One region of the Micromonospora sp. CNZ296 genome, then DNA from elsewhere that is predicted to be linked to it. Evidence: riboswitches for the same ligand, from Rfam matches in the RefSeq annotation. Region 1 holds a riboswitch; each other region holds the start of a gene.
The links. A riboswitch is a leader RNA that binds a small molecule or an ion and turns the genes downstream of it on or off. The one in region 1 is predicted to bind cyclic di-AMP.
Positions count from the first base shown of each region.

Region 2: linked by a shared signal. The riboswitch ahead of FB455_RS32540 (C40 family peptidase) and the one ahead of FB455_RS02840 (C39 family peptidase) in region 1 are both predicted to bind cyclic di-AMP.
Region 3: linked by a shared signal. The riboswitch ahead of FB455_RS21380 (coiled-coil domain-containing protein) and the one ahead of FB455_RS02840 (C39 family peptidase) in region 1 are both predicted to bind cyclic di-AMP.

Region 1 is NZ_VISW01000001.1:623,832-634,158, forward strand. It holds gene FB455_RS02820 (heavy-metal-associated domain-containing protein) at 1-137, opposite strand, end outside; gene FB455_RS02825 (MFS transporter) at 380-1,801, shown strand; gene FB455_RS02830 (copper resistance CopC/CopD family protein) at 1,948-3,462, opposite strand; gene FB455_RS02835 (hypothetical protein) at 3,793-4,065, opposite strand; cyclic di-AMP (ydaO/yuaA leader) riboswitch at 4,457-4,597, shown strand; gene FB455_RS02840 (C39 family peptidase) at 4,807-5,607, shown strand; gene FB455_RS34640 (recombinase zinc ribbon domain-containing protein) at 6,025-6,360, opposite strand; gene FB455_RS34645 (hypothetical protein) at 6,372-6,836, shown strand; gene FB455_RS02855 (hypothetical protein) at 7,050-7,481, shown strand; gene FB455_RS02860 (cation transporter) at 7,641-7,868, shown strand; gene ccsB (c-type cytochrome biogenesis protein CcsB) at 7,937-8,866, shown strand; gene FB455_RS02870 (hypothetical protein) at 8,881-9,423, opposite strand; gene FB455_RS02875 (hypothetical protein) at 9,495-9,938, shown strand.
Region 2 is NZ_VISW01000035.1:274-8,922, forward strand. It holds gene FB455_RS32505 (HEPN domain-containing protein) at 1-550, shown strand, start outside; partial or broken gene FB455_RS32510 (GNAT family N-acetyltransferase) at 547-1,103, opposite strand; gene FB455_RS32515 (NsdA family TPR-like regulatory protein) at 1,118-2,053, opposite strand; tRNA gene FB455_RS32520 (tRNA-Gly) at 2,157-2,230, opposite strand; gene FB455_RS32525 (zinc metalloprotease) at 2,475-3,467, shown strand; gene FB455_RS32530 (pyridoxamine 5'-phosphate oxidase family protein) at 3,537-4,082, opposite strand; gene dcd (dCTP deaminase) at 4,161-4,739, shown strand; gene FB455_RS32540 (C40 family peptidase) at 4,804-5,835, opposite strand; cyclic di-AMP (ydaO/yuaA leader) riboswitch at 5,849-5,983, opposite strand; gene FB455_RS32545 (N-acetylmuramoyl-L-alanine amidase) at 6,222-8,255, shown strand; gene FB455_RS32550 (C40 family peptidase) at 8,326-8,649, opposite strand, start outside.
Region 3 is NZ_VISW01000013.1:26,711-37,037, forward strand. It holds gene FB455_RS21350 (DUF3145 domain-containing protein) at 1-172, opposite strand, end outside; gene FB455_RS21355 (hypothetical protein) at 500-829, shown strand; gene FB455_RS21360 (carbonic anhydrase) at 867-1,490, opposite strand; gene FB455_RS21365 (alpha/beta fold hydrolase) at 1,639-2,553, shown strand; gene FB455_RS21370 (AAA family ATPase) at 2,678-4,792, shown strand; gene FB455_RS21375 (cation diffusion facilitator family transporter) at 4,897-5,811, shown strand; cyclic di-AMP (ydaO/yuaA leader) riboswitch at 5,956-6,086, shown strand; gene FB455_RS21380 (coiled-coil domain-containing protein) at 6,091-7,164, shown strand; gene FB455_RS21385 (SRPBCC family protein) at 7,190-7,642, opposite strand; gene FB455_RS21390 (STAS domain-containing protein) at 7,746-8,105, opposite strand; gene FB455_RS21395 (hypothetical protein) at 8,524-8,928, shown strand; gene FB455_RS21400 (BON domain-containing protein) at 9,089-9,763, shown strand; gene FB455_RS21405 (redoxin domain-containing protein) at 9,822-10,319, shown strand; gene FB455_RS21410 (DsbA family protein) at 10,316-10,327, shown strand, end outside.

The DNA of each region.
Region 1 (10,327 bases):
ACCTTCTTGGCGCAGCCGCCGCAGGTCATGCCGGACACCTGGTAGGTGCTCCGGGCGCCGCTGCCGGTGCCCTGGGCCGCCGGGGCGCTGTCGATCGTGATGGTGCCGCAGCCGCAGCTGGCTTCATTGCCGCACATGGGATCTCCTCGGTGTCGCAGACGATGGCGTGACGGTGCGCAAGGTCCGTCCGTCGACGGTCGGCTGTGCGCCGGCCCGCAGGCGTTTGAATATACCCCTCCCCGGTATGCCCCTCAAGACCTCGACCGATCCGTGTGCTTACCCTGGCATGTCATCCGGATCACTTGACGACAGGTACCGGTGGGGGGTACAAAATTGCCGCTACCCATACCCCCTAGGGGTAAGAAAAGGAGTGATCACGATGTCATCCGGATCGAAGCGCTGGTGGGCCCTCGGACTCATCGCCCTCGCCCAGTTCATGGTCATCATGGACACCTCGATCATCGGCGTCGCGCTACCACGCATACAGGCGGATCTGGGTTTCTCACCGGAGAGCCTGTCCTGGGTCTTCAACGCCTACGTCGTCGCGTTCGGCGGCCTGCTCCTGCTCGGCGGCCGGCTGTCCGACCTGTTCGGCGCCAAGCGGATGTTCGCCGCCGGCTGGGGTGTCCTGCTCATCGGCTCCGCCGCCGCGGGCCTGGCCGGCAGCGTCACGGTCGAACTGGCCGCCCGCGCCGTACAGGGAGCCGGTGCGGCGCTGATCGCCCCGTCGGCGCTGACGCTGCTGATGATGCTCTTCGGCGCCGAACCCAGGGAACTCACCCGGGCCCTCGCCCTCTACGGCGCGGCGGCACCCGCCGGTGGCACCGCGGGCGTCTTCCTCGGCGGCGTCATCACCGAATACCTCAGCTGGCCGTGGGTCTTCTACATCAACATTCCCATCGCCGCGCTCGCGCTGCTGGCCACCCCGGCCCTGATGCCCGCCGGCGGTACCCGCCGCGGTTCGCTGGACGTGCTCGGCGCCCTCACGGTCACCATCGGTCTCGGCGCCGCGGTGTACGGCATCGTCCGCGCCCCCGAGGTGGGCTGGGCCTCTGGGCAGACCTGGCTGGTGCTCGCCGGAGCCGTGGTCGCCCTCGCGGCGTTCGTCGCCATCCAGGCGGCCCGCCGGGAGCCGCTGATGCGGCTGTCGATCTTCCGGGCGCCGAACCTCGCCGCCGCCAACGTCGCCCAACTTCTGCTCGGTGCGGCGTGGATCCCGATGTGGTTCTTCCTCAACCTCTACCTGCAGCAGGTCCTCGGCTACAGCGCCTTCCCCAGCGGCGCGGCACTGCTGCCGATGACCATCCTCATCATGATCGGCATGATCGCGCTCGCCCCGCGCGCCATCGCCCGCTTCGGCCCGAAGCCCATGGTGGTCACCGGCCTCGCGGTCCTCGCCGTCGGACTCGGCTGGCTCGCGTTGGTCCGCCCCGACGGCAGCTTCACCGTTGACGTGCTGCCGGCCTCGCTGGTCGCGGCGCTGGGTATGTCGCTGGCGTTCATCCCGTCGCTCGGTACGGCGATCTCCAGCGCCCGCCCCGAGGAGGGCGGACTCGCCTCCGGCATCGTCAACACCGGCTACCAGGTCGGCTCCGCGCTCGGCCTGGCCGCGATGACCGCGGTCGCCTCCGCCGCCGGCGCCGACCGGCTCGGCGATCTGCCCGCCCTCACCGACGGATACTCCGCCGCCTTCGTCGGCGCCGGGATCATCGCCGCCGCAGGCGCCCTCACCGCCGGTCTCACCCTCCGCGCGGCCAAGCGACAGCCTGTTAACGAGGCCGAGACAGTACCCGCGGCCTGACCGAATCCATCAACCGCCTGTCTGACGCCGGTGGATGAGTCTGATCCCGACTGATCCACCGGCGCATTCATACGATCAGCGCCCGACCCACGCGAGGCGGCCCTGGCGGTGAGGTGCCCTCGACTCCTGTCACGCGCTGCTGCCGACTACGTCTCGGCGTTGACGAGGATCGCGGTGACCAGCACGACGGCGACCATCAGCAACGCCTCGACCAGGACAGTGCGGCGTAGCTGATAAGTGGCGTCCATCGCGCGGTCATCCAGCCTGGGCACGACGCGCCGGCTGTTGTACAGCCCGACGAGGGCAACAGCCGCCACCAGGGCGACCTTGACGAGAAGCACCCGCCCCCAGTCGGTGGTCACGAGATGGCCCGGCCGTTCCAGGATCAGCAGGGTCAACGCGACGCCAGCGACACCCGTGAGCGCTACCGCGGCGGTGGCCGGTATGGAGAATCGCACCGCCATTTCGGCGGCACCCGTCGGTACGCCGAGGCGGGCGCGGCTCAGCAACAGGGCAGCCAGGAGAAGAACTCCGCCGACCCACACCGCGGCGGCAATGGTGTGGGCGAAATCGGCCGCCACGACGACGGCCCGAGGTTCCGCGGTGACGGTGTGCCCATCGACCAGAAAGGAACCCAGCAGCAGTGCCACGGTGACCGCCATGAGCACAGGCCGCACCGGTCGCGCTCGCACCCGCTGAACGCCGTCGCCGGCCGCGCTGACGGCGGCAGCCGTCACCAGGTTCCGGGAGTCGGTGGGTATCGCTGCGACGGTCGGAACGGAGTGACGCCCGACCGCGTGCCGGCCCCGAATCAGCGCCGCTTCGAGTGAACCGGACACGAGCAGACCGGCCGCACCGGTGAGTCGCAGGACCAGGCCGGCGGCCACCGGTGTCTGGCTGAGGGCGGTCACCGACGAGGCGCTGGCCGCCGAGGCGAAGGTGCCCTGCTCGCTGAAGACCGCCGCGAGTGCAACCAGCTCAAAGGCCGCTCCAGCCGCCACCGCCAGCCCCGCCGTCCGCACCCAGATCTGCACCACCCGGATGTCACTGCGTGTGCCGACCAGTGTGGTCAACGCGAAGACAAGACCACCGACACCGAGCAGGATCGCCCCGTAGGAAAGCCAACGCCCGACGGCGCCGACAAACCGCACCGGCGCCTGTTCCGCGTCGGCGGTGTGGCCAACAGCGTGTCCTCCCGCGTGTGCCGACGGCGAAGCCGGGGGCACACCTGGCCCACCATGGCCGGCATGTCCGTGCGGGCTGGCTGTTGCCTGGGGTTTAGCGGCCGTTCCGGGCGTCGGGGGAGGCGAGGCCACCGTAAACGTGATGACACCCGTCAGGGGGTGGGCGTCCGGGGCCGCGACGCTCCATCGCAGCTTGAACGTGCCGGTGGTCAGGCGAGCGGTCGGGTGGACCAGCCACGTTCGGCCTCCGTCGGGCGTGTGGCTGGCGGCCGGTAGGCCGATGCCGTTGCCGTCGGAAAGCTTGAATCCCGCTCCTGTGGGCGTGCCGGCGGCGCTGAGCGTCAGCCGGATCTCCTGGACGGCGCCGTCGATCCGCGCGCCGTCGGCCGGAACGGCCCGGAGCAGCTTGAAATGTGCGGCCGCAGGGGAAGCGAACCCGAGGGCCACGATGAGGGCGGGAAACAGCGCCAGCCACACCCGAATTGCCCAGCGCGCGGCGCGACGTGCTGGCGACTGAGGACATGCGAGACCCGGCGATGCAGCAAGCAAGGTCAGGCCGCCCGGCGACGCCGCTGGAAAGGCACTGTTGATCCTTCCGCCAAGGAGGCGCGGGCCGGTGCCCACACATCGCTCCCACGTGGTGCGGTCGCCATCCTAGGTCAACTACTACCCGCCCTTAGTAGGGGCGGGTCAGCTTCGACGATCCAGAAAGTCAGGTTGGGGGAGAGCGCCAGCATGGTGGCATCGCCGACTCGCAACGGCGACGGACTGCGCCGGGAGTGGTGCGAGGCATTGCCGCGGTCCCGGTCAGCCGTGGTCGGGTCGCTCTGTGGCCCCGCGGTGACGGATTTTGAAGCGGGCCACCGCGATCAGCGCGACGATCATGCTCTCGTACGCGGTTCCCACTTGCTTCGCGCGGCGCGCGCCCAACCGTCGGCAGGGCGGCGATCCGGCCTTACGCCGCCCGCCGGGATTGGGTTGATTTTCGTCGAAGCCACGTCGACATTCGAACGTCGAGCTACCCGCGGTCTGCGCGGGCTGACTGCCGGGTGTCACGAGCGCCGCCAACTTCATCTCCATGAACGCCTGTGCGGTAACGGGGAGCTCGCACTGACTTGTGTCTGCGCGCGGCCTCGGCCCGTACCACCACTACCGCCGCTGCTGCCGGCCCGGGTTTGCTGAATTGTGACTGAAATTGGTGTGGGGCTACGTACGGCCGCCCAGGAAACGGCCATTCGGGTGAGTATGCGGCGATCGGCCAAGCAATTGAGCGCCAACAGCATTCCGATGTCCGGTTACGTCCCGAGGGTTCCGCTATAACTGCTCGTCCCATTGAGTGGCATGAGTAACTGGAGGTTCCGATCAGAGTAGCGATGTTCGAGGCTTATGCAGGTGGGAGCCCTTGGCATACGACGTACCCACCGGTAATGTCGGCGCGTCCGGTGCGGTTTCCGATCGCAAGTGGCGACGCCGCTCCGACCCGCCTAATCGTGATCTCATGAACCGGGGACCCAGGCAACACCGGGGTGAATCCGCGAGCCACGGCCCGCGGTAGGGCGTACTTCCCGCCCGAATCCGTCAGCTAACCCGGTAGGCGGCCACGGAAGGAGTGCCAGCCTCGTGCGAAACACCTCCCGATACTCCCCACGCCTCCACGGCATCGCGGTGCCGACACTCGCCTGACTGTGAGTCCCGGCAACTGCCCCCCAGCCCGGCCCACCGGGCGCTCCCCATCCCCGCGGCACCCCGCCCAGTCACAACGTGCGTGAGTTCCTCCGCGCGTCGGGCCGGCCTGTGCCGCTCCAGCCCGTGGAGGAACACATGAAGCACCACATGAAGCGTCAGCTGCGGCGTCTTGTGACCGAGCGCCCGTACAAGATCATCGCCGGCTCCGCCGCGGCGCTCGTGCTCGCCAGCGGCGTCGGCACGGCGCTGGCCGCCACCGATCACAACGCGCCCGTCCGCCAGGGGAACACCGCCGCCGGGCTGGCTCCGCGGCTCGGTGATGTCGCCACCCGCGGCGAGGCTCGCGTCGCCGCCGAGCCGTCGCCGTCAGCGAAGGACAGGGCCACGACCGACCCGGACGTGACCAAGAAGGCGAGGCCGAAGCCTCCGTCGACCAAGGTCCTCGACCACACCTACGAGGCGCAGACTGCCTACTGGAACTGCGGCCCGGCCGCTGTGCGCAACGCGCTCAGCGCGAGCGGCGTCGAGACCACCCAGGACGCGATGGTCGCCCCGCTGAACGCTGGCGAGAACGGCACCAACTCGGCGGAGGACACCACTCGCGGGCTCAACCAGATGGTCAAGGGCAACCCGTACCGGACGCACATGATCCCGGGCCAGGCCGCGACGCCGGCGCAGATCGACCAGCTCCAGGCCGACGTGGTCACCGCCATCACCGACGGCCGTGCCGTGGTCGCCAACACCGTCGGCTCCGCGACCGATACAGACGGCGGCTGGCACTCCTTCCCCGGCGGCCACTACATCGCCGTGGTCGGATATAAGGACGACGGCCGGACGGTGCGGATCGCCGACTCCGCCGACCCGAACATGGCCGCCTACTGGATGACCACCATCGACCTGGCGAACTGGATGGCCACCCGCGGCTACTCCGCCTGATCCCATCTCCGGCCCTCGGGCACCGGCTCGTTCGAGCCGGTGCCCGTCGCCTTTCGGTTCGCGCCCAGTAGCAGGCAGGACGGCACGTCGTGCGCCCTCTGGTATGGCTCAGCCGATCATCTTGTGCGGTCAGGTTAGGTGCCGCCCGACGCGGCGGGCAGGGGCGAACACGTACAGGTCCAGCATGCCGGGTGGGTTGGCCAGGCCGGGGCCGCCGGCGCGAAATCCGAACCAGCCCCTCTGTGGACTTTGGTGCGTCACCGATAACGGCATGACGCCGACACGGGAAACTCCATAGTGCCGCTCGCTGCTATAGGATTACGGCATGAGCACCCATGCTGAGCATGGGTGCCGTGACTTTGTGTCCGAATCCCTCGGACACAACATCTCCACATATTGATCATGGGTTGAACGGGCTCACTTGCCTGAGGCTCCTGTGGTCGGTGTACATCGTTCCTGATCGCAGATGATGCTGATCTTGTTTCTGTGCAGGAGCGCGGCCAGGTCATGCGGGTTCTGGGCGTCGCTGGCGAGGCCGGGATGTCCCATCAGTCGCGCGATGATGTGGTCTTCCCTGAGGTAGAGCATCTTGCGTCGGCCGTTGGTGGGCTGTTGGGTGCTGGTGTGGCCTTGGCGGCATCGGTAGCCCGGACGCTGGTTGATCCAGTGGGATTCCAGTCTTCGGCCGCATGGTGCGCAGCGCAGCAGGCCGGTGAACAGGTAGCGGCGGGCAGTCCCGTCGTGGCTGGCCACAACTGCACACCGTGCTGTTCGAGCAGGGGTGCCAGGTGCTGCAGCTGGTTGGCGGAGAATGCTTGTTCGTATTCGCCGACCACGATCGCGTCGAACCCACGGTGCGGATCGGGGAGCGCGGCCAGCAGCGCGGCGGCCTGCGGACGCTGCCGCCAGCCGCGGCGGCGCGAGCAGCCGGCATCGAAGTACTCGGCGACGATCAGCCCGTGACCGGCGACGAGTTCGCTGGCGCAGTCCCGCTGCCAGTGCCGGGACGTCACCCGGTCTTGATGCTCGATGGTCGACATCCGGCCGTAGAACGCAAACCGCAGACCACCCTGCCGCCGGACGCGCGGCTGCGCGCCGGCGTGCGGCTGGCTGTTGAGCCATCGGGTCATGGGATCCGCGGGATCGTCACTCTGGTGGTCCGACACGCCAACATTTCTACGAAGGATCTTCATGGTCGAGTCGGACAAAAAGTCCGCTGCGCTGGATGAAGGGCTGTCGGGCCGGAGCCGGTGGTAGCCGCCCGAACAAGGCGGTCCAGCTACGACCGCCCGATGCAGGCCGCGCCGACGAGTGGCCCACGGGACTTTCGAACGCGACGTGGTGACGCAGTGGTTCGCCGACCTTGAGATAAGCATCCGGGGCAGGACGGGAACCCGCACCCGCACGACGGCTGCGGCCGTGGAGTGTCGTAGTCTGCGCTGGTGACGTGGGACGGTCCGGCTGGTGCGATGCGCGGCTACCGCGCTGTCGCGGTGGCGGTCGTCGTCGCTGCGGTTCTGGTCCTGCACGCGCTGCAGTGCGCTAGGGGTCTGGACACTGCGACACCTTCGGCGGCTGCCAGTTCCACGACCTCCCTCGCTTCCTACGACGCGTCTGCGGCCCTGAACAGCCTCGCTGATGCCCTCGCCTCCGCCGATCCGGAGGCGACTGACGGGCATCATGCGCCGGCAGATGGCGGGAGCGTGGCCGTGACGGCCTGCCTGCTGTTGCTGGTGATCGGCGGCGCTGTCGTACTGGCGGCATTCCAGCGCTGGGTCCGCCGGCTACCTGTTGGCCGGGGGCTGCGTCACCGGCCGGTGAGCCGGCCTGTGACGGTCCGGCTGCTGTCACTGTTGTGCGTGTCGCGGGTGTAGAACCGGTTTGCGGTTGTGAGCCCGTGGCGGTCCACGCGTCCTGATACGTGGCCGGCTGAGTAGCCGTCGCGGGCCTTCGTTCCTGCCGAGTCTGCCAAACGTGGTCCTGGCCAGTCGGCCAGCAAGCTCGGCTGTCCCTTCGTCGGGTCTGAGGATGCCGTGAACGACACCGTCACTTACATGCTGGCCGTGCGCGGGTTGTGCTGCGACCGTGCGGAGAGCGCAGTACGGCGAATTTTGGAAGATCTGCCGGGGGTGCATCGGGCGCACGTGTCCGCAGCAGCGGGCCGCGCGGTGGTGGACGCCGACCCGGTCGTCGTCACCGCTCCCGTGCTGACCGCGGCGCTCGCCGCGTCCGGCTATCCGTCCCGGCTGGAATCGCTCTGATCTCCGGCCCGCCCGCCGCCTCCTGATCGGGGCGTGCGGTAGCGGGTTGACTCATTCGTGGAGAGTCGATGGCTGCTCTATCTGACAATCTGTTCACTCTTGCTCTCCTCGGCCACCTCACGGCCGTGATCGCCTTTGCCGCGGCCCAGGTGGCACCGCGGCGGGTTGCCGTACCGGTTCCTGCGACGGTGCCTGCGGCTGCCGTCCCGACGATGGCTGCCGTGTCGCGCCGGGTTGCCATCGGGCGCGTCGTCGGCCTGGGCGCGGTCGGGGCGGCCGCGGCGGCGCAGGCCGGCAGCCTGGTCGCCCGGGCGGCCGCGGCGGGGCGCGTGCCGTGGGGAAACATGTACGAGTTCATCGTGGCGGTGACCCTGGTCGGGGTGCTCGCCTGGCTGGTCCTGGCGGTCCGGCGCCCCGCGTTGCGGCCACTGGGCCTGTACGTCGCGGTGTGCGCGTTGGTGCTGCTCGCCGCGGCGGGCCTGCACGTGTACACGCCGGCGGGTCCGCTGGTACCGGCGTTGCAGTCGGTGTGGCTGGCGGTGCACGTCAGCGCCGCCGCAATCGCGTCCGGGTTGTTCCTGATCGGGTTCGTCGCTGCCGTGGCCCTGCTGCTACGGGCGCGTTATGAGCGACGGGGCACGCCGAGATCGGGGGATCTGCGTGACACCTTGGCGGCGCGGCTGCCCGCGATGGCGGTGTGGCGGCGGCTGTCGTTCCGGATGCACGGGGCGGGCTTCCTGGTGTGGACCTTCGCGGTGATGGCCGGAGCGGTGTGGGCGGAGGCGGCGTGGGGCCGCTTCTGGGGCTGGGACCCGAAGGAGACGTGGGCGTTCATCTCCTGGGTGGTGTATGCGGCCTACCTGCACGCGAACGCGACCGCGAGTGTGCGGGCCACCACCGCGGCGTGGGTGGCGGTGGTGGGCTGGGCGACGATGATGTTCAACCTGTTCGCGGTGAACCTGGTGATCTCTGGTCTGCACTCCTACGCGGGGGCCTGAGCCGTGGTCAGCCGCTACTTGACGGGGTTTGCGCCGCGGCCCGCGGCGGTTGTCGCACCTGCGTGCGGCGCGGAGCTCTCCTCGTCGTGCGGCGCGGCGGCGGCCGAGAGCAGCCGGGCGAACAGCTGGGCGGTGCGGGCGCCGGTCATGCCGGTGCCCGTGAACCGGTGGGTCACCCCGTTGACGTGTTCGATCGTGACGGTGATGCCGCCGTTGGCCTGCTCACTGCGGGCCGCGCTGATGTCCCGTACGTGGATGGCGGAGCCGGGGTGGCGCTCGGCGCGCCAGAGCAGCACTGCGGCGACGGCTGCACCGATGCCGCCGGCGATGATCAGGCCGACTGTCGCGGCGGTGGCCCACAGGCCGACGGCCGGGCCGATCGCGTGGCCGACACCGATGGAGATGGCAGCGAGGCCGAGGCCGAGCATCACCGCTCCGGCGGACCAGTGCAGCAGCCTCCGCCAGCGGGTGGCGGCGGGGGTGATCCACACCGTGGTGTCGTCGGAGCGGAGGCTGGCGGTCTCGCCGGAGTCGAGCGCAACGGGGAACACCTTCACGCCGCTACCGTACGTCACGCAGAGAGAGGGCGGACAACATGCCTGGCTTCCCGAGCGGCTATCGTCGGGGCGTGTCGCCCTGGCTTCGTCCCCGCTGGCTCGTTGGCCACGTGCTCGTCGGTGTGGTCGCGGTGGTGTTCCTGCGGCTGGGCTGGTGGCAGTGGCAACACGCGCGGCAGGGCAACACCCTCAGCTACGGGTACGCGTTGCAGTGGCCGCTTTTTGCCGCCTTCGGGGTCTTCTTCTGGGTCAAGGTGGTGCGCGAGCGGTTGAGCCACGCCGACGTCCGACGGCAGGGGGGCAGGCCGCAGGCAGCGGTGCCGTCGCTGGGTCACAGCTGGCGCTTCGAGCGCAGCGACCCGGACGGCGCGGCGCCGGCGCGGATGACGCCCGCCGCTGTGACGCAGACCGACGCCCAGGATCCGCAGGTGGCCGCCTACGAGGACATGCTGCGGTGGCTCAACGACGACCCCCGCCGGCACGTCTCGGACTACCCGGGCTTCCAGGACCGCTAGACCTCGACACCTCGAACGCGCCGCTGCCGGCACGGTCCCGTCGCACCGGCGTCGATGACGGCTGCCGGCTCAGGCAAATGCCGCCAGCGGTCTCCGCGGCGCCGAGCCTGCTGACAGATGTCCGCATCGACACCGTGCCGCCACCACCGCGCCGCTGCGCAGACAACCACCTGCGGCCGCGCCTGTGCGAAGGTCGTCACTCCAGTGCCGTGAGGCGTCCCGCCGGCGGCTCCCGCCACGCTGCTCTCCGGCTGCCCGCGGACGCGGCCGCGCCCGATAGGCAGCTCCTGGCGTCGGGCCTCGCCTCGACGACCATGCGTGGTTCTGCCGGCCGCTGCTCGTCGAAGTCACGCCTCGACCGTCGGTCGCGGCCCACGCGTGGGCGTCCT
Region 2 (8,649 bases), on a different contig from region 1:
TCAAGCGCAGGTTTCGGTTCAGGTTAGGGCCTCAAAGGTCGAAGAGGGGCAGCCGGTCACCGAAGCCGATATCCAAGAAGTCCTTGCAGTCTTGCCACCGGATGTGGGTCCCAACAGTGGGTACGTATGCCTTGCGACCATCGGTGGCAAAAGGTACGTGACATTCGACTTTCGCTACAACCGCGAGCAGGTTGCCGGGCTTCTTCGGCGTGCTGAAGAATTTCTTTCTGTAGCGCGTGGTTGCTCTGAAACGACACCTGCCGTTGCATGCGACGTCGCCTACTCTGCGGCAGAACTGACAGTGCAGGCGAACATGTTGCTACAGCAGGAGCGGACCAAGAATCACTCGTACCGGCAGGAATGGCTCGACCAGTGGGTGGCACACGCCAACGCACCCAGCAGCCATGCTGAGACGCTAAGAGCGTTGCATGGCGCACGATCGGCGGCGCGATACGCTGACGGGAACCTTGATATTTCCGATGAAGAGCTTAATCGACTTTTAGGCACGGTCGACGAGATGATTAATTATGCGCGATCGCGTGCAACCTAGCGTTGATGCGATTTCGCAACAGGGGGCCACTCGTCCACTAGAACTGCATAGAGGAGCGAGTCTCGCCATGCTCCGTTGGTGAAGACGTGGTCCCGAATGCGGCCCTCGTACTTCATCCCGAGACGTTCGGCTACAACTATGGACCCGCCGTTGTCGGGTCCGATGGCAGCGGAGATGCGGTGTAGGCCCAACTCACGAAATCCAAAGTCCGTCAGGGTGCGGGCGGCGTCGGTGGCGTAGCCGTGGCCCACTGGTCGGCGCGGATGGCATATCCGAGCTTGGCGGCCCTCACGCCGTCGAGGCCGAGCCGAGCGAACCCGATCAGCTCGTCTCCTGGCAGGGTCACCGCTAGGTAGTACTCGTTGCGGGGCTCCGTCTTGGCCCGGGCCACCGCTCCCTCGATCATCGCCGTCGCGGCTTCAAGATCCCGGCTGTCGAACGAGAGCCACTGCGTCACGCGTTCGTCGCCTACGAGGGCAAGAGAAGGGGCCGCGTCGTCGCTGCGGAACTCTCGCAGGATGACGGCGCGGCCCTTCAACGTCACGGGGTACATGCCCCGATCTTGCCCTACCTGGGAAGGGCTTTCAGCGGCGTGCTCGTGTAGTCCTCGATCTGCTGGAGCAGGTCTCGCCCCTCGACCGCCAGCCCGGCCCGGGTGACGGCCTGGTGCACACGCTGCACCGAGTGGATGATCCCGTTGATGCGCTGGCTCGGCGGCAGTTCGAGCACCGGCCTTACGGCCTCGACGGCGCCCTCCAGATCCCGCGCGGCGATCCGTGCGATCGCCAGGTCAGAGTGTGATCCGGCCTGGTCACCAAAGGCCCACGCGGGGTCGTTGGGGTTGGCGTAGGCGTTGACGGCGCGGGTGGAGAAGTCGACTGCCTGGTCCGCCTCGTTGGGCAGCCAGGCAAGGGCGTCGGCGGCGCAGTAGAGCGTGCGGGGTTGGTTGAACGTGCAGATGCCGCCCAGCTCGTCCAGCTCGTCCACCTCGTCCGGCTCGACGCGATTCCATGCTTCTTCGGCGGCCCGAATCGCGCTGAGGGCCTTGGCACTGTTGCCGAGTGCGGCATAGCCGCGGGCTGCGCTGACCGGTAACCAGACGGAGGTCGTGCCTGCGGTGCCAGCGGCGATGTTGGTGCCCGCCTCCGCGTACCGGACGGCCTCGGCATACCGACCGGCCCAGTAGGCGACCATGGATTGGAGGCCGCGAAGCCAGGCCCTCAGCCCGTTGTGGTCGGCCTGGTCGGCGCAGAGGACGGCGGTGCGCGCTTGCAGCATCGCGGCATGCGGGTCAGCGAGGTCGTGGGACGCCTTGGCCAGGAGCCCGCTCGTGACGGCGGTGAGGAAGTGCAGTTGCCGGGCCTGCTGCGGCGTCTGCCTCCGCTCCAGTAGGGCGAAGAGGGTGTCCTGGGTTTCGACCATGTCACTCAACAGTTCAGTGAGCGGGCGCTGCGGGTAGGCCAGCGCCAAGCGCTGGACGTCGTCGCTCAGCGAGCAGATCAAGAAGGGCCGTGATCGGGCACGTAGCGGGCACGGCCAGCGCAAGGAGCGGTAGCAACGACTGAGGCCCCGGCCAGGAAAGCTGTCCTGAGCTGGGGCCTCACGTTGGAGCGGGTGACGGGAATCGAACCCGCACTGTCAGCTTGGGAAGCTGATGTTCTGCCATTGAACTACACCCGCAGGCGGCACCACTCTACCTGAAGGTCACCACCCCTGTGCATCCAGGTGCCCGCGCGCCACTTCGGCGAGGTGGCGGCATCGGCGGGCGGTTGACCCCGCCACCTCCCCGAGCTGGAGTGGATCAAGCGCCAACGTCGACAACGTATGGGCGTTCTCAAATGCGTCGATGGGATGTAACGTCTGCCCCACGTTTCCGAACCGGCGTGACACACCCCCTGGCACGCCGTCAGAAAGAGGTGGGCCCATGGGACTCCGTCCCAACCTGCTGACCCGGCGTACCGCCGGTGTCGCGACGTCGACCCTCGCGCTGCTGCTCAGCACCGCCGCCGTCGGCGTCGTCCCCGCTGCTTCGGCCTTCTCGGCCGCCCCGGCCGGCGTCTGCGCCGAGCCGGCCGACGCCCACGCCGACGAACACGCGAACGCGCGCGTCGCGAAGGGCGGCAACGCCAAGCTCGACCCCAATCACCTGACCGCCAAGCAGGTCCGTGACCGTGAGGCCGACCTCGCCGCCGCGCAGCGCGAGCGGGCAAGCTTCCGGACCGGCGCCGTCGCCCCGCTGGCCACCGTGACCATCCCGGTCGTCGTGCACGTCATCCAGGAGAACAGCACCCGGGCCGGCGGCAACATCACCGACTCGATGATCAACCAGCAGATCACCGTGCTGAACCAGTCGTACGCGGGCTCGACCGGCGGCGCCGCCACCGCTTTCGGGTTCCAGCTCACGAAGATCAACCGGGTGACGAACCCGTCGTGGTACCCGATCGTGCAGGGCTCCTCCGCCGAGCGCTCGATGAAGACCTCGCTGCGTGAGGGCGGCAAGAACACGCTGAACATCTACCTCGGCGAGCTGAGCAACGGCCTGCTGGGCTGGGCGACGTTCCCGAAGCGGACGCTGGACAAGATGGACGGCGTGGTCGTGCTGAACGAGTCGCTGCCCGGCGGCACCGCGACCAACTACAACCAGGGTGACACCGGTACCCACGAGGTCGGCCACTGGCTGAACCTCTACCACACCTTCCAGGGCGGCTGCTCCGGCTCGGGCGACAGCGTCTCCGACACCCCGGCCGAGGCGTCCCCGGCGTACCAGTGCCCGACCGGCCGCGACACCTGCTCGACCGCCGGCAAGGACCCGATCACCAACTTCATGGACTACACGTACGACTCCTGCATGTACCAGTTCACCGCCGGCCAGGCGAGCCGCATGCTCACCGCGTGGAACGCCTACCGCGCAGCCTGACCGTCGTACCGCGTACCGGTGCCGGCCCTGTCCTCGGACGGGGCCGGCACCGTTTCGTCGTGGGCCGGGTCAGGCGGCCGGGCGGCGGGTGTCGAAGCCGTGCCGGCCACGCCGCCCCTCGGCGGCGAGCGGGTCACGCCGGGCGGGTTCGGCCGCGCGCGGATCGAGCCAGACCCGCACCTGCGGCGGAGCGGCGCCGGGCTGCGCCACCGGGTCGCGCCGCGTCAGCATCGCCGCCTCGACGGTGAACTCGAACAGCCGCCAGTCGCCCTGCGGCGACGCGCGGCCGATCCGGGCCAGCCGGGCCACCGTGGCGGGGTCGGTCACCGGCCGGGCGCGGCCTGCCACGTACGCCTCGTCGTCGCTCTCCTCCGGCGGGAACGAGTGCAGCGCGTAGCGGCCGTCGCGTTCGAGGTCGCGGCGCTTCGGCGAGTCGATGACGAAGCACCAGAGGCCGTCGGCGGTGAACACCGGGGAGACCGGGTGGACCCGGGGGCCGCCGTCGGCGCGGACCGTGGCGAGGTAGCCGAAGCCCGGCCCGTACTGCTGCATCAGGAGGCGGATCTCGTCGGCGAGGCGGGGCTCGTCGGCGGCGAATTCGGACCAGGAAGCCATGTGGACACTCTATCGAACACGTGTACGAAGATGTAGTGCGACACGCAGGTCACCGGCACCTGTCGCTATGGTGTTCCGATGCTGCTCTCCGACCGCGACCTGGTCTCCGAGATCAAGGCCGGCACGCTCGCGCTGGAGCCCTTCGAGCCCACGCTGGTGCAGCCGTCGAGCATCGACGTACGCCTGGACCGGCTGTTCCGGGTCTTCAACAACCACCTCTACACGCACATCGACCCGTCGATCCAGCAGGACGACCTGACCTCGATGGTGGAGGTGCCGGAGGGGCAGCCGTTCGTGCTGCACCCGGGCGAGTTCGTGCTCGCCTCCACCCTTGAGGTGATCTCGCTGGGTGACCAGCTCGCCGGCCGGCTGGAGGGCAAGTCGAGCCTCGGGCGGCTGGGGCTGCTGACCCACTCGACCGCCGGCTTCATCGACCCGGGTTTCTCCGGTCACGTCACGCTGGAGCTGTCGAACGTGGCGAACCTGCCGATCACGCTCTGGCCGGGCATGAAGATCGGCCAGCTCTGCATCTTCCGGCTCTCCTCGCCGGCCGAGCACCCGTACGGCTCGGCCGTCTACGGGTCGCGTTACCAGGGGCAGCGCGGACCGACGCCGAGCCGATCCTGGCAGAGCTGGCGCACCTGGCCGACCCGCTGACGGCGCCCACAGTTGTTAATAGGGGCCCCCTCCTCTACCGGAGGCGTTAAGAGGGGGCCCTTCCTTACACCCGGCCGTAGCTGTTGATGTCGCCGTCGTCGACCCGCTTCATGGTGATCGGCTTGCCGGACTGGGAGGCGTGCACCACCCAGCCGTCGCCCACGTACATCGCCACGTGGTGCAGGTCGCTGTAGTAGAAGACGAGGTCACCGGCGCGCAGCTCGGCCCGGCTCACCCGCTTCGTCATGCCGTGCTGCTGGCGCGCGTTGTGCGGCAGCGAGACACCGCCCTTGGCCCAGGCCGCCATGGTCAGGCCCGAGCAGTCGAAGTGATCCGGCCCGGCCGCGCCCCACACGTAGATCTTGCCGATCTGGGCGCAGGCGAACTTGACCGCCGCTCCGGCAGCGCCACCGGGGTAACCGGCGGGGCAGGGCGCCGGGCGCAGCGGGCCGCCGCCACCGTTGCCGTACACCTTGAGCCGCAGCTTCTGCAGCCGGGCGATCTCGGCGTCGATCTGCTTCTTCTTCGCCGCGAGCTGGGCCTCGGTACGCGCCAGTCCGGCGATCATCTCGTCCAGCGGCTTCTTCTTCGCCGCCAGTTCGTCGCGCAGCGCGGCGACGGAGCGCACCTGCTCGTGCTGGCGGTGCGCGAAGCGGTCGAGCAGTTCCAGGCCGTTGACCAGGTCACCGGGTGAGCGGCTGCCCAGCAGCGCGTTGACGGTGGAGAGGTTGTCACCCTTGTAGGCGTCGGCGGCGAGTCCGCCGACCTGGCCGAGCGCGGCGTCCACCCGGGCCTGAAGGGGTGCGATCTGCCGGCCGAGCGCGTCGGCCTGCTTGCGCCGCGCGGCGAGCTGCTCGCGTACGGCGTTGACCTGTTCGATGACCGGTTCGAGTTTGTTCCAGTCGCGGTCGATCTGCGCCTCGATCTCGGCGACCGAGGGTTCGGCGTGTGCCGCCGTGGCGCCACCGGTCAGGATGACTGCGGTGCCGACGAGAGCGGCGAGGGCTGTGGTGAAGCGGGACCAGCGGGTACGCGGCACAGCCGTGGACCGGTCGACCGACCGGCTCGACGACGGCCGCGGGGCATGGAGTGCCACCGGGCGTCCGTACTCCTTCTTCCGTACCGCCTACCGGGTTAGCTGACGGATTCGGGCGGGAAGGGAGCCGCCCTACCGCATCGCTGCGGATTCACCCCAGGTACCTGGTTCCCCGGCTCGCCCGGAGGCGACTCGGCGGTGTCGGACCGTCACCGACCGGGTTGGACGGTGAGACGTGCGGCCGACGATTCACCAGAGTAGGGACCACCGTTATCGATCCGCAACTTCCAGCGCCGTGACACTCCGTACGCGATGAGGCGCCGCACCTCGGTCGGAGGTGAAATTTTCTTTCAAGGCTGATTACTCACTGGAAAGGTATTGACCCTCGCGGGTGTGCGGAGTGAGGGTGGAAACGCAGTGACCCCCATCCCTGTCCAGGAGGTTCGATGCACCTCTCCGCCCCGCCGTCGGGCAGACGGATACTGCTCGCCGCCGCAGTGGCGACAGCCACCGCGCTGGCGGCGACCGGCCCGGTGACCGCCGCGCCGGACACGTCTGCGTCCGCGAGCGACCGGCAACAACAATACGCCGCCGCCGCGGCAGAGTACGGCGTACCGCAGAACGTACTGCTCGGTGTCTCCTATCTGGAGTCCCGCTGGGACACCCACACCGGGCAGCCGAGCACCAGCGGCGGCTACGGCCCGATGCACCTGACCGACGCCGCGCACATCCTCGCCATGCCGGGCAGCGCCCACGTCGACGAGGACGAGGACCCGCGCGGCGACGACTCCCGGCCGCTGAAGCTCGACCCGGCCACCGCCGCCGCGCCGGAGCGGGAGACCCCGCTGCCGCCGGCCTCGCTCCAGACGCTCGACGCCGCCGCCGCGCTCACCGGGCTCGACGCGGGCACGCTGCGCACCGAGCCGGCCGCGAACATCCGCGGTGGCGCCGCGCTGCTGGCGTCGTACCAGAAGGCTCTGGGTGGGCCGGTCGGCGCCGGCACCGACCCGGCGGCCTGGTACGGCGCGGTGGCCCGGTACTCCGGCGCGGACACCTCGGACGCCGCGGCGGCCTTCGCCGACGAGGTCTACGACCAGCTCGGCCAGGGCGCCAGCCGCACCACCGACGACGGCCAGCGGGTCACGCTCGCCGCCACCGCCGCGAAGCCGGACCGTTCCCGCCTGGCCCGCCTGGGCCTGCGCAACGCCGAGCGGCCGGACGGGCTGGAGTGCCCGGTGCGGCTGGCCTGCGAGTGGATCCCCGCGCCGTACGAGCAGCTCAGCGACGACCCGGGCGACTACGGCAACCACGACCTGGGCGACCGGCCGAAGCAGCAGAAGATCGAGTACATCGTCATCCACGACACCGAGGGCTACTTCGGCCCGAGCGTCGACCTGGTGAAGCGGGCCGACTACCTGGGCTGGCACTACACGCTGCGCTCGGTGGACGGCTACATCGCCCAGCACATCAAGACCAAGGACGTCGGCTGGCACGCCGGCAACTGGTACGTCAACGCCAAGTCCATCGGCCTGGAGCACGAGGGCTTCGCCGGTCAGGGCACCTGGTACACCGAGGCGATGTACCGCACCTCCGCCAAGCTGGTGCGTCACCTGGCGCTGAAGCTCGGCATCCCGATGGACCGGCAGCACATCATCGGCCACGACAACGTGCCCGGCATCACCGCCGCCAACGTGGGCGGCATGCACTGGGATCCGGGACCGTACTGGGACTGGTCGCACTACTTCGACCTGATGAAGGCGCCGTTCCGCAGCACCGGCACGCCCCGTACCGGCCTGGTCACCATCGACCCGGACTTCGCCACCAACCGGCCGGCGTTCTTCGGCTGCAACCAGCAGCCGCCCGGCGTCCCGACGCCCCGGCCGCCGGCGCAGCCGTGCCCGTCGCGCGGCTCCTCGTCGGTGATCCTGCGGACCGCGCCGAGCCCGGACGCCCCGCTCGTCAACGACCTCGGGCTGCGCCCGGACGGCACGCCGGACACCATGTACATCTCCGACCACGGCGCCCGCGCCTCCGCCGGTCAGACGTACGCGCTCGCCGGCCGCCAGGGCGACTGGACGGCGATCTGGTACCTCGGTCAGAAGGCGTGGTTCCTCAACCCGGCCTCCGCGCCGACGGCCAAGTGGGCCACCGGCTTCGTCGTGACGCCGCGGCCCGGCAAGGCCACCATCCCGGTGTACGGGCGGGCCTACCCGGAGCAGGCCGCCTACCCGGACACCATCCCGTACCAGACCATCTCGCCGCTTCAGTACACGTTCGCCGCCGGCCAGCGGTACGCGGTGGGCGGGGTGCTGCCCGGCGAGTACTACCGGGCGGTCTCGTTCGACGGTTCGGCACCGGGTGACCGGACCGTGGTCCGCGGCGAGAACCGCTACGTGCAGGTCCAGTTCGGTCACCGGATCATGTTCGTGAACCTGGACGACGTGCTGATCCTGCCGTCCCCGGTCGGCGCGCCGCGCTGACCCGGCACCGCACACGGGAAGGCCCCCGGTCCGCGTGGACCGGGGGCCTTCTCGCTGCCCGGGTTCCGGGTCAGGCGACCCGGACGAAGCCGGCGATCGGCATCGTGCTGATGCTCGACACCTGGACCGGTTTGCCGGTACGTGGCGCGTGCACCATCACCCCGTTGCCGAGATAGAGCCCGACGTGGTGCAGGTCGGAGCCGAAGAACACCAGGTCACCGGGGCGGGCCTCGGAGCGGGAGATCCTGCGGCCCTCGTTCCACTGCGCGCCGGTGAAGTGGGTCAGCGAGATGCCCGCCGCCTTGTACGCGTACTGGGTGAGACCGGAGCAGTCGAACGAGTTCGGGCCGGTGGCGCCCCACACGTACGGGTCACCGACCTGGGCGCACGCCGT
Region 3 (10,327 bases), on a different contig from region 1:
TCCCCGGGCTGCCGGTCCAGCCGCACTCGGCGCGACGGGCGCCCGGGTCGGCGGGCTGCGCCGTCCAGTGCAGGTTGACCGGCGCGGCGAGGACGCGCGCGATCGCCCACTCGACGTGCGAGCACACGGCGAGCGGGGTCGAGTGGACGTATACGACGCCACGCGTTGGCACGGTGACCTCCCGATGAGCCGAGGTGCGTCTTCCCCTACGACCTCGTCCTACCGAGTGGTACCTGGCACACATGATGACCCGTGTGACTGGTGGTGCGCCAGCGAATCGGAAAATTCGCCGGGCCCCGGAGCGGGAAATACCCGGGTGGTGGAGCTGGTTGTGCCCTCTGACGCCGCGACGACCAGCCAGGTGTCGTGGTCGTGTACAGTTCTCTGGGCGGTTCTGTGCCGCCGTACATCTTCGCGGGCCGACGCCCACCCGGGCGTCATCCGCATACAGCCCCCGGACGGCTTCCGTCCCCACCGTACGTCTGCAAGGAGTACCTCCGTGGCGAGCAACACCTCTAAGACCGCGCGCGCGTCCGTCCGGGCCGGCCAGGCTGGCCAGGGTGGCGCCCTCAGCGTGCTAGGCGAGTTCAAGTACCTGATCCCGCTCAACGGCGGCAAGCACGCCTACGTGCGCAACCTGACCAACGGCAAGACCGCGCACCTGCGCACCGACTCCGACGCCTTCGTCGAGGAGATCCGCGTGCTGGCCGCCGCCGGCCACGCCGCCAAGATCCGCGCCGAGATCAACGGCCTGGCCGCGTCCTACCCGGACCACGGCTGGGACGCCACCGAGAAGCGCCTCGTCGAGGCCGGCGTCTTCGAGGGCTGAGCGCTCTCACCCGCACCACCGCGACCGCCCGCCGGGATCACCCCGGCGGGCGGTTTCGCGTCTGCTCCTGCGGCAACAGCGTCACCTCGCCCGTGGCCAGGTCGTAGAGCGCGCCCTCCACTGCCAGCTCACCTGCGTCCACCGGCCCGGCCAGCCGGTCGTCGCGGCGCAACGCCGCCACCGTGCGCCGGACGTGGCGGCGGATCGCCAGCGGATGCGCGTCCGGGTCGTCCACCCCGACGTCGGTGACCGCCGGGGCGATCCGGTCCACCACGTACGCCAGGTCCCCGCCGGGCCGGCGTCCGGTGCGCAGCGCCTCGACGGTCGAGCCGACCGCGCCGCAGCGCTCGTGGCCCAGCACCATCACCAGGCGTACGCCCAGTTGCTCCACCACGTACTCGATCGAGCCCCGGACGGCCCGGTCCAGCACGTGCCCGCCGGTACGGATCACGCAGATCGAACCGAACGTCTGGTCGAAGATCGCCTCCAACGGCACCCGGGAGTCGATACAGCCCAGCACCACCGCGTACGGCTGCTGGTCGCCGGAGGCCACCGCCGCGGCGGCGGTGACGTCGTGCCCGTGCACCGGCTGCCCGCTGACGAAACGGCGGTTGCCGGAGAGCAGCTCGGCCAGCGCGGCGCGCGGGCTGGTGGACGGCATGCCTCCCAGCCTGGTCACCGATCCGACCTCGTGGGGCCGGACGGGAATCTTCTCTCCGGGCCGGTTGCCGTGGTCTCATGGCGGGTAACGCCGGTGTCACCGCCGGGTCATCCGGTGGACACACATCGGCGGGCCCGGGAGGTGGACGATGCCGGACCTGGAACTGCGGCTCCCCGACGACGTACGCCTGCACGTCAGCGTCACCGGGCCGGTCGACGCCGAGGTCACCGCCGTCCTGCTGCACGGCTGGACGCTGGACGGGCGCAGCTGGCACCGTCAGGTCGCCGAGCTGCGGGAACGCTTCGGCGGCCGGGTCCGCCTGGTCACGTACGACGCGCGCGGCCACGGCCGGTCGAGCTGCCTGGCGCTGCGCGACGCCACCCTCGCGCAGCTCGGTGACGACCTGGCGGCGGTGATCGACGAGATCGTCCCGTCCGGTCCGATCGTCCTGGTCGGGCACTCGATGGGCGGGATGACGGTGATGGAGTACGCCCACCGGCACCCCGACCGGTTCGCCGCGCGTACCGCCGGGCTGGTCTTCGTCTCCACCACCGCCGAGGGGCACACGCACACCGCGTACGGCCTCTCCCCCCGGATCACCCGGCTGATCCGCCTGGCCGAGACCACAGGCGCCGGGGTGCTGGCCCGCTGCGGCGGCTGGCGGCCCCCGCACGCGCTGCTGCGCGCGCTGCGCCCGAGCATCCGCTGGATGCTGTTCGGCGACCGCTGCGACCCGGCCGACATCCGGCTGGTCACCTCAGCGGTGGCCCGGGCCACGCTGCGCTCGATCGGCGGTTTCCGCGCCTCGATCGGCGCCCAGCACCGGCTGGAGACGCTCGCCGCGCTCGGCGGGCTGCCGGCCGCCGCGCTGGTCGGGGACCGGGACCGGCTCACCCCGCCGCCCTGCGCCGAGTCGATCGCTGCGGCGCTGCCCACCACGGAGCTGACCGTCTGCCCGGGTGCCGGGCACATGCTCATGATGGAGCGCCCCGACGAGGTGAACGCAGCCCTCGCCGGCGTGCTGGACCGGGTCCTGGCCGGCCGGCCGGCGACCCGCCTCTGAGCGTCTCCCGCTCGCGAGCGGTACTGACGTACGCCACGTGCGCGGCATGCCCCGGCGTGGCGGTTGCCGGCGGACCGTACCCTCATTCAGCCCGTCGTGCCCTCCGAACACAGGAGCATCCGCGTTGACCGACCAGACCACGCTGGACCGGGAGATCGCCGCCGAGCAGCGCCACCTCGACCGGGTGTACGCCCGGCTGGCCGAACTGCGCCGGTCGGCGGCCGACGCCGAGCGGGAGGGCTACCGGCTGGCCCGGGTCGGCAACTTCGGCGCGCTGGTCGAGCGGGACGCGATGGTCTTCCACGCCGCCCAGCGCCGGCACGTGCTGGACGCCGAGCACGAGGGGCTGGTGTTCGGCCGGCTGGACCTGCGTACCGGGCAGGTGCTGCACGTCGGCCGTCTCGGCGTGCGGGGCGTGGACGCGGAGACGCTGGTGGTGGACTGGCGGGCACCCGCCGCCGCCGCGTTCTACCAGGCCACGCCCGCCGAGCCGCGCGGTGTGGTGCGCCGGCGCACGATCCAGTCCGCGTCCGAGAAGGTCACCCGGATCGAGGACGACCTGCTGGACCCGGAGGCCGCGCCGCCGGACATGGCGGTGGTCGGTGACGGGGCGCTGCTGGCCACGCTGTCCCGGGCCACCGGCCGGGGCATGCGCGACATCGTCGCCACCATCCAGCGCGAGCAGGACGAGGCGATCCGTTCCCCCGGCAACGGCGTCACGATCGTCTCCGGCGGCCCCGGTACCGGGAAGACGGCGGTGGCGCTGCACCGGGCCGCGTACCTGCTCTACTCCGACCGGGCCCGGTACGCCGGCGGCGGCATCCTGGTGGTCGGCCCGTCCGGTGTGTTCGTCGAGTACATCGCCTCGGTGCTGCCGTCGCTGGGCGAGGAGACCGCCACGCTGCACTCGCTGGGCTCGCTGTTCCCCGGCCTGTCCGCGTCCCGGACCGATCCGCCGGACGTGGCGGCGGTGAAGGGTTCGCTGCGGATGCGCCGGGTGCTGGAACGCGCGGTACGCGACGCGGTGCCGGACTCCCCCGCCGAGCTGCGCCTGCTCTACCGGGGCGAGCTGCTGCGCCTGGAACGCCCCGCGCTGGACGCGATCCGGGACCGGACGCTGGCCCGTGGGGCGCGCCGCAACGAGGTACGCCGGGCGGCGTTCGACGCGGTGCTCGCCGCGCTCTACACGCAGGCCCGCACGCTGCGGGTGGGCCGGCTGCCGGAGCAGCCCGCGTTCGAGGGCGAGATCATCGAGCGGCCGGAGTTCCGCGAGTTCCTCAAGGCCTGGTGGCCCCGGCTGCACCCGAGGCACGTGCTGGACTGGCTGGCCCGCCCGGACCGGCTGCGCCGCTACGCCGGTGGGATCCTCTCCTCGGCGGAGATCCGGCTGCTCGGCGACGCGTACCGGAGCCTCGCGACCGAAGGGCTGACGGTGGCCGACATCGCGCTGCTGGACGAGCTGGACGCGCTGCTCGGCAAGCCGGTGCGGCGGGCCCGCCCCAAGCGCGACCCGTACCAGCTCGCCGGTGGCGTGCGCGAGCTGAGCACGTACGCCGATCGGCAGCGCGCCGCCCGCGCGGCGGCGCGGGAGCGTCCGGACGACTACCGCGACTACGCGCACGTGGTGGTGGACGAGTCGCAGGACGTCTCGCCGATGCAGTGGCGGATGGTCGGCCGGCGCGGGCGGCTGGCGTCCTGGACGGTGGTCGGCGACCCGGCGCAGACCGCCTGGACCGGCGACCCGCAGGAGCTGGACCGGGCCCGGGACCAGGCGCTGGGCCGGCGCAAGCGGCACCGCTACGAGCTGACCACCAACTACCGCAACTCGGCGGAGATCTTCGCGGTGGCGGCGGCGGAGATCCGCCGGCTCTACCCGGACCTGCCGCTGCCCGACGCGGTGCGGTCCACCGGCGTGCCGCCGGTCGAGCGCACGGTGCCCGCCGCCGACCTGCCGGCGGCCACCGTCGAGGCGGCCGAGGCGCTGCTCGCGCAGGTGGAGGGCACCGTCGGCGTGATCACGCCGGTGCCGCGCCGGGACGAGGTGGCCGGCTGGCTGGGCGGGCTCGGCGCGGGCCGCCTCCAGGTGGTGACCAGCCTCCAGGCCAAGGGCATGGAGTACGACGGCGTGGTGCTGGTGGCGCCGAGCGAGATCCGGGCCGACCCCGGCTCGGGTGTCCGCACGCTCTACGTGGCGCTGTCCCGGGCCACCCAGCGTCTCACCACGCTCGACCCCTCCTGACGGACACCCGACCGTGACCCGGCTGTCACCCATCGTTCAGTTGCATACATAGCGATGTGAACATACATTGGGCCTGGCCGGTACGGGGCAGGAAGGGTGTTGGCGTGGGCGCAGGTCATGACCACAGCGGCGCGGTGACCAACGCGGCGCACCGCCACCGGGGCCGCCTCTGGGCCGCCTTCGCGCTGCTCGCCGCCCTGATGGTGGTCGAGGCGGTGGCCGCCTTCACGACCGGCTCGCTGGCGCTGCTCTCCGACGCCGGGCACATGTTCACCGACGTCCTCGGCATCGGCATGGCCCTCGCGGCGATCACCGCGACCCGCCGCGCCGGCACCGACCCGCAGCGCACGTTCGGGCTCTACCGGCTGGAGGTGCTCGCCGCCCTCGCCAACGCCGTGCTGCTCGGCGCCGTCGCCATCTACGTCCTGGTCGAGGCGGTACGCCGGTTCGGCGAGCCGCCGGAGGTGCTGGCCGGCCCGATGCTCGTGGTGGCGGTGCTCGGCCTGCTCGCCAACATCGTCGCGTTCGCGCTGCTGCGCGCCGGGTCGAAGGAGAGCATCAACCTGCGCGGGGCGTACCTGGAGGTGCTCGGCGACCTGCTCGGCTCGCTCGGCGTGATCGCCGCCGCGTTGATCATCACGGTCACCGACTGGTGGTGGGCGGACCCGCTGGTCGCCGTCGGCATCGGCGTGTTCATCCTGCCGCGCACCTGGCGGCTCGGCCGGGCCGCGCTGCGCATCCTGGTGCAGGCCGCGCCGGAGCACCTGCAGGTCACCGCCGTGCACGACCGGCTGGCCGCCGTACCGGGCGTGGCCGAGGTGCACGACCTGCACGTCTGGACGCTCACCTCGGGCATGGAGGTGGCCTCGGCGCACCTGACCACCGATCCGGGCGTGGACCCGGGCGTGGTGCTGGCCGCCGCGCGGGCCGCCCTGCACGAGGACTTCTCCATCGATCACGCCACGTTGCAGGTCGAACCCGGAGCGTCGGCCGGAGTGTGCGGACAGACCGAGTGGTGATTAGGACACACTTAAATCACTGTGGCTAATGTAGTCTTATGCCGGTTTTGCCCCGCCTAGTGGCACTGCTCCACGGAGCCGCGCCCGGGCAGCGCCGGTAGTCTCGGTCGCGGCCGCACCCGCGGGCGCCACCCGGCCCCGGTGGGGCGGCCGTCGCCTAATCGTCCGCAGGGACGAGCCGGGGAACCACGTACGTGGGGTGCATCCGCGTCAGCGGTAGGGATCTTCCGTCCCGAACCCGTCAGCTAACCCGGTCGGCGTTGACGGAAGGACGTGTGAATGCCCCCAGTGGCACCTGTACGACGGACGGCCGCCCGGTTGGCGGCCCTGCTCGTCGCGACGCTGACCCTCGGCGTCGCGACCGTTCCGGTCTCCCCCGCCTCGGCGGCGCCGGTGACCGGCCTGCTCGCCGCAGCGCCCGGCGACGACGAGGGTGGCACGCCCGAACTGCGTGCCCAGCTCGACGCGGCCAGCAAGGGCTGGCTGGAGGCGAAAGCCGCGCTGAACCGGTCGGTGAGCCGCCAGAAGCAGCTGAACGAACAACTCAAGACGGTCGGCGCCGAGCTGGCCGTACGCGACGCCAAGGTCGGCGAGATCGCCGCCGTGGCGTACCGCAACGGCCGTCTGGGGACCGCCGGGGCGCTGCTCGGCAGCAGCAGCCCGGAGGGCTTCATGGACCGGGCCGCCGCGCTGGAGCAGGTCGCCGCGCACGAGGACCGTACGCTGCGCGACCTGATCACCACCCGGGACGAGGCCACCCGCACCCGCGCCCAGCTCGACGGAGAGATCCGCGAGCAGCGCAAGCAGGTGACGGTGATGGCCAAGCGCAAGGAGCAGGCCGAGCGCGCCCTGGAGGTGGCGAACGACCGGGCCTCGCGCAGCAGCAGCGGCGGTGGCAGCGTCCAGGGCACCTCCAGCAAGAACGCGAAGCCGGCACCGCGCAACTCGGACGGCTCCTGGCCGTCGGAGTCGTGCAGCGTCAACGACCCGACCCCGGCGAACGGCTGCATCACCCCGCGCACGCTGCACGCGCTGCAACAGGCCAAGGCGGCGGGCTTCACCCGGTACGTCTCGTGCCACCGGCCCAGCGGCTCTGGTGAGCACCCGAAGGGGCGGGCCTGCGACTTCGCCGCGCAGAAGAACGGCTTCGGCGGCGTGGCCACCGGCGGTGACCGGACGTACGGCAACAACCTGGCCGCGTACTTCGTGCGCAACGCCGACCCGCTCGCCGTGCTCTACGTGATCTGGTTCAAGCAGATCTGGCTGCCCAGCAGCGGGTGGAAGTCGTACAGCGGCGGCAACGGCGACCCGTCCAGCGACCACACCAACCACGTGCACCTGTCGGTGTACTGAGCGCGCCCCGAGAGGGCCGGCCGGATCAGGCCGGCCGGCCCTCCAGGGTCGCTCCGAGACGAGCCGCCAGGCCCAGGTGAGCCGCCCGGGCCTGGCGGAACGCGTACCCGAACAGTGGCGCCGGAGCGGTGAGCGTGATCTCCACGTCGATGCGTACCGTGCCGTCCGGCTCGTCGCGCAGCCGGGTGTGGTTGCGGACCGTCGTCGCGGGCTGCTGACGCGCCACTGTGACGACCTCGTCCTCGCCGGCGATCAGCACGTCCGCCTGGTACGTGACCGGGAAGTGCAGCGGGCCGAGTTGCAGCCGGTCGGTGATCGCGTAGCTGGCCAGCGCGCCCGGCCGGGCCGGCAGCTTCCGGACCCGGACGATCAGCGGATGCAGCTCGCCCTGGCGACTCAGGTCACCCAGTAGCGCCACCGCTTCGGCCCGGGTGCACCGGGCCTGCACGGTGTAGCTGAAGCTGTCGCTGCTCTGCAAGCGGGCCCCCTCGCCGTCGTGCGTCGCGACGATCGTCCCGTACCGACGCCGGACTGGCAACGGGTAGAAAGTCCCCTGGCTGCAGGGGGTGTGAACGGCGCGCTCAGGCGCCGGGCAGCACCTCGGGGGTGTCGTCGGCGAACCACGGCTCGGGCGCGCCGAACAGGCCGAGCAGGCCGGTCACCCAGAGCTGCCGGTGCACGAACCGGCTCGGCTCGGTGACCACGAGCTTGACGCCGCTGACCTCGCAGGTCTGGAAGCCGGCGACCATGGCGCTGATGCCGACCGAGTCGATGAACGTGACGAGCCGCATGTTCAGCTCGATTCGCGAGGGACGGCCCTTGGCGAGCACTTCGGCGATCGCTTCCCGCACCTCGTACGCGGTGTCGACGTCGATCTCCCCACGGGGCGCGATCTGGACGACACCACCCGGCCGCACCGACTTCACGATCGACAGGCTCACGCGAGCACCTCCACTCGCCCATGACGGGCGCCTCATCAGTACGCGGGCCGCGACCGAGAGTATTCCTCCAACGGCCCGGTCGCCACCCCCCGGGATGAGCAATTCGCGAACTGGGCACACCTGGGCGTACCCAATCCGGACCTCCGGGTTCCAGTTTCCCCTGTATGGCGGGTCGCGGCCAACCGTGCGACCGGGCGGGCCCGCCGATCCGCCGACCAGGGTAGCGGGCGCACGCACGTCCCGTGGGCACCGGTCCCGGCGCGTTCGGGTGGTTCGTCCCGTTCGCTGCTCACGGCCGGGAACCACGGCGTGGTTTGCCACGCGCCCCGGTGGGGCACTGCCCGAGACAGTGAACCCGCCGGATGGACACCGGAGTCCGAAGTGGCCGCCGGCCTTCGGCACCCGAGGAGGTAGAACGATGTTCGGATCCAACCTGCTGGACCGCCGGGGCAAGGCCGAGCGGGTCGCCGACCAGGCGTGGCAGAACCTGCTCTCCGCCGCCGGTTCCGCCGGTGACAGCGTGCGCGACGCCACCCGGACCGCCCGCCGCAGCTCCTCCGGCCTGGCCGACGACGCCACCGACCTGGTCGGCTCCGCCGCCGACGAGGCACGCCGCCGGGCGTCCCTCGCCTTCGACGCGCTCGCCGGCCGCCGGCCCGCCCTGCCCTGGACGCTGCTGATCGCGGCGGCGCTGGCGGGCGCGGCGATCGGCTGGGCCGCCGGCACCGCGGCGCGCGCCGCCGGCAGCCGGGACCGGGCCGCGGACGAGATCGAGTTCGTGGACGTGGACCGGCCGAACTCGCCGGCCGGCCTGGACGGCTGACCCGCCCGTACGACACGACGACGGCCGCTCCCGGGACTCCCGGGGGCGGCCGTCGTGCTGCCTCACCCGCCCCGGGTGAGGCCCGCTCACCCGGGGCGCGCGCAGGATCGCGGGTGCGGGACCACGTGCCCGCGCCGCGATCGACGGGAGGGGGAGCCGGATGGCCACCGACACGATCACGCGTACCGACCGGGACATCCAGTCCGCCGTGCTCGACGAGCTGACCTGGGAGCCGCGGGTCGGCCCGGACGAGATCGGAGTGACCGTCACCGAGGGCGTGGTGACGCTCACCGGACGGGTGGACAGCTACGCCAAGAAGTGGGCCGCCGAGCGGGCCGCGCACCGGGTCGCCCGCGTCCGCGCGGTCGCCAACGACATCGCCGTCCGGATCGACACCGCGGCCGGGCGGGAGGACCCGGAGATCGCGGTCGCGGCCGTACGGGCGCTGGAATGGGACGCGTTCGTGCCGATCGAGGCGTTGCAGGTGACGGTGGCCGACGGCTGGGTCACGCTGCACGGCGAGGTCGAATGGGAGTACCAACGGCGGGCCGCCGAACGCTCGGTCGCCCGGCTCACCGGCGTGTGCGGGGTGAGCAACGGCATCGCGGTACGCCCCGCCGTGCGCGCCGACGGCGGTGACCTGGCCGAGCGGATCGTGGATGCGCTGGCCCGCAACGCCGCCACCGAGGCCGAGCAGGTCGACGTGCGGGTGCACGGCGACACGGTGCTGCTGGACGGGCAGGTCCACTCCGCAGGCGAGCGCGAGGAGATCGAGCGGGTGGTGTGGAACGCCCCGGGCATCCGGGAGGTGCGCAACCACCTCGCCGTGCGCTGACGGAACCACCCCGCCCGGGTGAGCCCGCCTCACCCGGGCCGCGGCCATGGTGGGAGGCATGAGTGATCCGAACGGGCTGATCACACCCGGGCGGGCCGCGCCCGGGTTCACGCTCCCGGCGGCGCCGGACGGACGGGAGGTGGGCCCCGGGCAGTTCCGGGGCCGTCCCGTGGTGCTGGCCTTCTACCCGGCGGACTGGTCACCTGTGTGCGGCGAGCAGATGACCCTGTACCAGGCCGCCCTGCCCGAGCTGGAGCGGTACGACGCGGTGCTGCTGGGCATCTCGGTGGACAGCGTCGACTCGCACCGGGCGTTCGCCGAGAGCCGGGGCATCCGGTTCCCGCTGCTCGCCGACTTCGAGCCCAAGGGCGAGGTGTCGCGCCGGTACGGCGCGTACGCGCCGCACGGGCAGTCGGACCGGGCACTCGTGGTCCTCGACCCGGACGGCCGGGTGGCCTGGAGCCATCTGTCCCCGCCCGAGGTGAACCCGGGCGTGGACGGGATCCTCGACGCACTGGAACAGCTGGACGCGGATCGGCGGGTGAGTACCGGATGACCACGCCC